Regions from separate parts of the Pseudomonas sp. R2-7-07 genome, predicted to be linked through region 2. Evidence: riboswitches for the same ligand, from Rfam matches in the RefSeq annotation. Region 2 holds a riboswitch; the other holds the start of a gene.

What was found. Region 2 has a riboswitch for cobalamin ahead of cobW (cobalamin biosynthesis protein CobW). Riboswitches for the same ligand answer to the same signal wherever they lie in the genome.
Region 1: linked by a shared signal. The riboswitch ahead of cobO (cob(I)yrinic acid a,c-diamide adenosyltransferase) and the one ahead of cobW (cobalamin biosynthesis protein CobW) in region 2 are both predicted to bind cobalamin.

The regions. Positions count from the first base shown of each region.
Region 1 is NZ_CP027759.1:4,053,706-4,057,289, forward strand. It holds gene C4J86_RS18550 (cobyrinate a,c-diamide synthase) at 1-938, opposite strand, end outside; gene cobO (cob(I)yrinic acid a,c-diamide adenosyltransferase) at 935-1,546, opposite strand; cobalamin riboswitch at 1,624-1,882, opposite strand; gene C4J86_RS18560 (sorbosone dehydrogenase family protein) at 1,982-3,295, shown strand; gene C4J86_RS18565 (C40 family peptidase) at 3,429-3,584, opposite strand, start outside.
Region 2 is NZ_CP027759.1:3,218,416-3,221,999, forward strand. It holds gene cobN (cobaltochelatase subunit CobN) at 1-581, opposite strand, end outside; gene cobW (cobalamin biosynthesis protein CobW) at 585-1,646, opposite strand; cobalamin riboswitch at 1,739-1,939, opposite strand; gene C4J86_RS14640 (M10 family metallopeptidase C-terminal domain-containing protein) at 1,986-3,410, opposite strand.

The DNA.
Region 1 (3,584 bases), 840 kb from region 2:
GCATGATGAGCGCGGATGGCGGCGAGCATCGGCGTGTTTTGCGACAGGGCCCGGTGATGCAGCTCCGGGTAACCGCCGGGTAGATAGAGGCTGTCGGCTTCAGGCAATGCGCCGTCATGGATCGGCGAAAAGAAACGCAACTCGGCGCCCATCGCGCGCAACAAGTCGAGGCTGGCACCGTAGGTAAACGCGAAGGCTTCGTCACGGGCCACCGCAATGCGTACCCCGGCGAGCAACGGCTCGGCGGTGATCACCTGCGGCGCGGCAAATGTCACCGGTGGCGGCACGGCGACTTCGCAACTGCTGCCCAACGCCTGGGCGGCGGCGTCCAGACGCAGGTCGAGGTCATTGAGTTCGCTGGCTTGCACCAGGCCCAGGTGACGGCTGGGCAATTCGATACCGGTTTCACGCGACAGCGCGCCGTACCAGCGCAACCCTTCGGTGAGGCTGCCTTCCAGCAACTGCGCATGGCGCAGCGTGCCGACGCGGTTGGCGAGCACGCCGGCGAATGGCAGGTCGGGCTGGTAGCGCGCCAGGCCCAACGCGAGGGCGCCAAAGGTCTGCGCCATGGCCGTGCCGTCGATCACTGCCAGCACCGGCACGCCGAAATGCCGCGCCAGGTCGGCGCTGGACGGGGTACCGTCGAACAGGCCCATCACGCCTTCGATCAGGATCAGGTCGGCCTCCCCGGCCGCTTCCCACAACAAACGACGACTTTCCTGCTCGCCCACCATCCACATATCCAATTGATACACCGGCGCGCCGCTCGCGCGCTCGTGAATCATCGGGTCAAGGAAGTCCGGCCCGCATTTGAATACGCGTACCTTGCGCCCCAGGTTGCGGTGCAAACGCGCCAACGCGGCGGTGACGGTGGTTTTGCCCTGGCCGGACGCCGGTGCGGCGATCAAGACGGCCGGGCAATGACGGGGCTGATTCAAAGTTCGACGCCTTTCTGTGCCTTGATACCGGCCTGGAACGCGTGCTTGAGCATGCCCATTTCGGTGACGGTATCGCCCATTTCGATCAGCTCAGGCTTGGCGCCACGGCCGGTGACCACCACGTGCTGCATCGGCGGGCGCGCCTGCAGGTCGCTGAGCACCTGGTCGAGGTCAAGGTAGCCGTGCTTGAGGGCGATGTTCAGTTCGTCGAGCACGACCAGGCCGATGGAAGGGTCATTGAGCATCGCCCGGGACACCGCCCAGGCCGCTTCGGCGGCGGCGATATCGCGCTGACGATCCTGGGTTTCCCAGGTGAAGCCTTCGCCCATCACGTGAAAGCGGACCTGCTCGGGGAAGCGGCGGAAAAACAACTCTTCGCCGGTACTGTTGCGCCCCTTGATGAACTGCACCACGCCGCACTGCATGCCATGCCCCATGGCGCGGGCCAACATGCCGAAGGCCGAACTGCTTTTGCCCTTGCCGTTGCCGGTCAGCACCAGCAGCAAACCGCATTCATTGGGCGAGTTGGCGATGCGTTCATCGATCACGGCTTTTTTGCGCAGCATGCGCGCCAGGTGGCGTTCGTCGCGGTCGGGGGTATCGGTCATGGCAGCTCTCCGTTGGGGCTGGACAAAAACGGCGGGCAGGAAAAAAGACAACAGACAGCCAAGCATCGCCCACCGTGATGCTGTTGGATGTTTCAGGCCGGTCTCCGGGCTCATGAGTGGCGCCCTGCCTTTTGTAAAAGACAGGACATGCCAACGGCGCGCCTTCCCATATCGCCTGCGATACAGTGGCCAATAGCGCCGTCTTGACTCATTTACCGTTGCGGGGGCAGCGCCGGAATTGCGGCGGCACTGTGTACAAGTGCGCTCACTCACCGGCTTCCCTGTTTCACTCTGTCGACGCATGCGCCACAGAGCACCTGGAACAAGCCGCGAAGGTTAGTGGGTTGGGGGTGGAGCGTCAATTAAAGCTGGCCCTGTACTTGAACCATCAAGGTGATGTGCTTCTCTACCCTTACAGGTATTCAGGAGAACACCATGCACAAAACCAGACTCGCCCTACTGATCATGCTCGCCGGCACCCTCGCCGCCTGCGGAGAAAGCTCTACCCTGCAGGTAGCCGACGGCACCGGGCCCTCGCCCAGGTTGCCGGAACCGAACAAGACGCTGATCCCCACCGTGAACATCGCGCCGGCTGTCGGTTGGCCAGGCGGCGCCAAGCCAACGGCCGCTGCTGGCACCCAGGTGGCTGCATTCGCCGAGGGCCTGGAGCATCCGCGCTGGCTCTACGTGCTGCCCAACGGCGACATCCTGGTGGCCGAGACCAATGCACCGCCCAAGCCCGATGACGCCAAAGGCGTGCGCGGCTGGGTCATGGAGAAAGTCATGGGCCGCGCGGGCGCAGGCGTGCCGAGCCCGAACCGCATCACCCTGCTGCGCGACGCCGATCACGACGGCGTCGCCGAAACCCGCACGGTGTTCCTGGAAAACCTCAACTCGCCCTTCGGCATGGCTCTGGTCGGCAATGACCTGTACGTGGCGGACTCGGATAAGTTGCTGCGTTTCCCCTATCAACCTGGGGAGACCGCGATCAAGGCGGCCGGCACCAAAGTCGTCGATTTGCCGGGTGGCAGCCTCAACCATCACTGGACCAAAAACGTGATCGCCAGCCAGGACGGCAGCAAGCTGTATGTCAGCGTCGGCTCCAACAGCAACGTCGGCGAGAATGGCCTGGAAGCCGAAGAAGGCCGGGCGGCGATCTGGGAAGTGGACCGCGCCACGGGCCAGCATCGTATTTTCGCCTCCGGCCTGCGCAACCCCAACGGCATGGCGTGGGAGCCGCAGAGCGGCAAATTGTGGACGGCGGTGAACGAGCGCGATGAAATCGGCAGCGACCTGGTGCCGGATTACATCACCTCGGTCAAGGACGGCGCGTTCTATGGCTGGCCGTTCAGCTATTACGGGCAGCATGTGGATGTGCGCGTCACCCCGCAGAACCCGCAGCTGGTCGCCAAAGCCATTGCGCCAGACTATGCGGTCGGCCCGCATACCGCTTCGCTGGGGCTGACATTCGCCCAGGGCAACACACTCCCGGCGCAGTTCAGCAACGGTGCGTTCATCGGCCAGCATGGTTCCTGGAACCGCAAGCCGCACAGTGGCTATAAGGTGATCTTCGTGCCGTTCGAGGGCGGGCAGCCGAAAGGCAAGCCGGTGGACGTGCTGACCGGGTTCCTCGATAAAGATGAGAACGCCATGGGCCGGCCGGTGGGCGTGGTGATCGATCAGCAAGGGGATTTGCTGGTGGCCGATGATGTGGGGAATAGGGTGTGGCGGGTGTCTACGGTCAAGTAGACCCTCTCAAGCACACCACAAAACAATGTGGGAGGGGGCTTGCCCCCGATAGCGGAGTATCAGTCACAGTATCTGCGCCTGACCCACTGCTATCGGGAGCAAGCCCCCTCCCACATTTGGTTCGGTGTTCGACTCAGGGATTGCGCGCCAAGTTTGCTGGCAACACGCGCTTGGCACTCAGGTAAGCATTCTGCCAATACGCCTTCGACAACGTATCCAGCTTCACCGTACCGCCAGTCTGCGGAGCGTGCACAAAACGGCCCTCACCCACGTAGATGCCGGCGTGGCT
Region 2 (3,584 bases):
TGCGCCTGCCAATCAGCCAGGTGGGCGTTGGCGGTATGCGGGTGGTAGATCGAGGTGCGCGGCAAGCTTTGCGGCTCTGCCCAGGCATAGTCGCGCCCCAGATAGCCGGCGGCCAGGCAGCGATAGAAATCCAGCGCGTTACCCAGGCCACCCTGGCGCAGGAACTGCCACAACCGGTCACGCTCGGGCGCCTCCACGGTGCTCAAGCCGCTGAGCTCCGGGTCTGGCCGATCATCCCCCGGTACCAGGATCAGCGTGACGCCGCGCTCCGCCAACGCCACCAGGCGCTCGACGCCATAACGCCAGTAGCCGATGCCGCCATGCAGCGAAATCAGGATGACCTTGGCGTGGCGCAGCACTTCATCGACGTACAGGTCGACCGAGGCATGGTTTTGCACCTGCATCGGGTTGGCCAGGCGCAGGCTGGGGTAATCCTCGGGCAACTGCCGGGCCGCCTCGGCAAGCAGCGCCAGGCTGGAATCGCCGCTGCACAGGATCACCAGCTCGGCGGGGGTTTGCCCAAGGTCGGCGATGTTGTCGTCCGCGACGAAGCCACCGGGCTGGGTCCTGAGCAGGTGCATGGGTCAGGCGCTGATGGCGGCGCGCAGTTGCGCTTCAAGGCCTGCCGCGTCAAGCGCCTGGCCGATCAGCACCAGGCGCGTGGTACGTGCCTCATCGGCGCCCCAGGCACGGTCGAAATGCTTGTCGAAACGTGTGCCCACGCCCTGGATCAACAGGCGCATCGGTTTGTTCGGAATGGCGGCGAAGCCCTTGACGCGCAGGATGCCGTGCTGCACCACCAATTGCGTCAGGGCGTCAAGCAGCAGGGCTTCGTCGGCTGGCGGCAGGTCGATGGAGATGGAGTCGAACGCGTCGTGGTCGTGATCGTCTTCACCGTCATGGTGATGGTCGTGATGGCTATGGCGCGCGTCGATATGTTCCTCGGAGCCGGCACCCAGACCGATCAACACGTCCAGTGGTACGCGACCGCTGCTGGCTTCGATGACTTTCACCGCCGGCGGCAACTCCTCGGCCACTTCCAGGCGCACGCGGGCCAGGTCTTCGGCGCTGATCAGGTCGGCCTTGTTGAGGATCACCAGGTCGGCACTGGCCAGTTGGTCGGCGAACAGTTCGTGCAGGGGCGATTCGTGGTCCAGGTTCGGGTCGAGCTTGCGCTGGGCGTCGACCTGGTCCGGGAACGCGGCGAAGGTGCCAGCGGCCACGGCCGGGCTGTCGACCACGGTGATCACCGCGTCCACGGTGCAGGCATTGCGGATTTCCGGCCATTGGAAGGCCTGGACCAGCGGCTTGGGCAGGGCCAGGCCCGAGGTTTCAATGAGGATATGGTCGAGGTCGCCACGCCGGGCCACCAGTTCGCGCATCACCGGGAAGAACTCTTCCTGCACGGTGCAGCACAGGCAGCCATTGGCCAGCTCGTACACGCGGCCGTTGGCTTCTTCTTCGGTGCAACCGATGGAGCACTGCTTGAGGATGTCCCCGTCAATGCCCAGCTCGCCGAATTCATTGACGATCACCGCAATGCGACGGCCCTGGGCGTTGTCGAGCATATGGCGCAGCAAGGTGGTCTTTCCCGAGCCGAGGAAACCGGTAACGATGGTGACGGGGAGTTTGGCCAGTGTTTTCATCGGATGCCCTTTGGGGCGGGCATACGGGACGATAGGCCCTGCGACGGCGCGCAGCAGCGGATTTCGTCACCGGATCACCCCGCCCGGTTGAATTGAAAAATCGATTGCGAGGCAGGTCTCCTGGCTTGGGGCTTGCGGGTCTTGCGACCGGCGCTGACTGCGCCTTCCCGCCGGATCGGCAGTGGCGTGGCAGTCAGTAGAACCCTTCACAGTTGCGGGGGCAGCCGCGGCTTGAACCGCGTTCCCTTCTTAGCTTCGGCCTGGGCCGAAGAACCTCGAGCGAGCAAGGCTACGCAGTGCAGGGTCGGCGGTCAATGTCCCCTACCCGGGAGGCAGGGTTCACGCGTGATGAAAGCTGACAGGCACATCGCCAACAATGTCGGTATGCCGTATCTGCCCGTGGCTTTGGAGATAGAAATCAATTTCGCCGTTGCCGGTCAGGTCGAGTACAACCCATGACTCGTCCGTCTGCGGATCGTAACCCACGCCCACCTCGCCTGCCCGCCCAGTGAACTGGCTGACAAAAATCAGCGAGCCAAGGCCATGCCTGCGCAACAGCGGGGAAATATCGATGCTGTCCTGCCCACTGACAAAGTCCATCAACTGGTCCGGGGCGTATAACGTCGAATCACTGGCATACTGGTAGATGAACGTATCGCTGCCCGCGCCTCCTCGCATGTGGTCCGCGCCGGCGCCGCCGGTGAGGCGGTTGTCAGCGTCATTTCCGATCAGCACGTCTTTACCTGAACCACCGATGGCGTTTTCCAGGGTAACGCCCTTGGCGATGGAGACATTGCCCTTCATTCCTCCTACATCGGAAAAAGACTGGGCGCGCAGGTTGATCACCTGGTCCTGATGATATCCAGAGAAGTCCAACGTATCGTTGCCGCCGCCGTCCCAGACGCAAAACACAGCACCGTCGCGAGACGAATTCAAGGACAGATCGTCTCGCTGGGTATTGGAGTTGAACCCGTAGGTAGTATCTGTATTGCGCGTCTGATGGTTGGCACCAAACACCCTCTGAGCCCAGGCGATGTCGGCCATCAATGGCGAGGAGGCGTGTTGCCCCTTGAAATCCTGATGAGTATGGCTCACGTCAAAATAGCTCATGACTGAGTAGGCCCGACTGTCTTGTGCATAGGCGGCCTGCGCGTGGTAGGTGGCGGGGCCACGAGTAGCGTCATAATCGCCTGTATGTGCGGCGCCCAGGATGTGGCCGATCTCGTGCGTGAGCGTTTGGCGCCCGAAGCCGTTGACCTGCGGTGCACGGTTATCCGCATAGCCGGGGTTCACACGCACCCGGCCCTGATAATGTGAGAACAAAGCGTCGGCGACTGTGGGCGCCTTGTCGTTGACAAACCGTAACCGGCCTTCGGATTCAATGGCATCTTCTTTAAAAGTAACCTTCGCAACATCCGCCCAGGACTGCATTGAGCGTCGGGCCTGATTTTTTTGTGTTTCATTAAACTTACTTTCATTTTTTGCAACTTCATTAAACGTATAAGAGAGTTGCACTGTGTGGTCGCCATTACTGTCATTCAATCTACGCCCCTTACGATCGATCTGGTGCGCCATATCGCTCAACGACCACACAGGTTTATTGAAGCTTGCGCGGGAATACGGATCATCGGTGCGCTGGGAGCGATCTCCATGCGCAGGGGCGTTAACGCTTGAGAATGCTTGCTGGGACTCGGGCAACTTGTGCGGTTGATCCGTATGTGCGCAAACATTACCCGGATTAAACTTGGCGCGAGATACACTCATCGTGAACTAAGCCTCATAAATGACACATCAACATTCAAGGCGCCCAGCTTCCAACAAGAAACATTCAAAATAAAGCGCGACACCCACACAAACCAATTAAAGATATTACTCATCAGCTGCTCACGCCCTCCCCATCCAGCGCCCGCCCCCACCTCAATTGACGCCCAGGTCTCG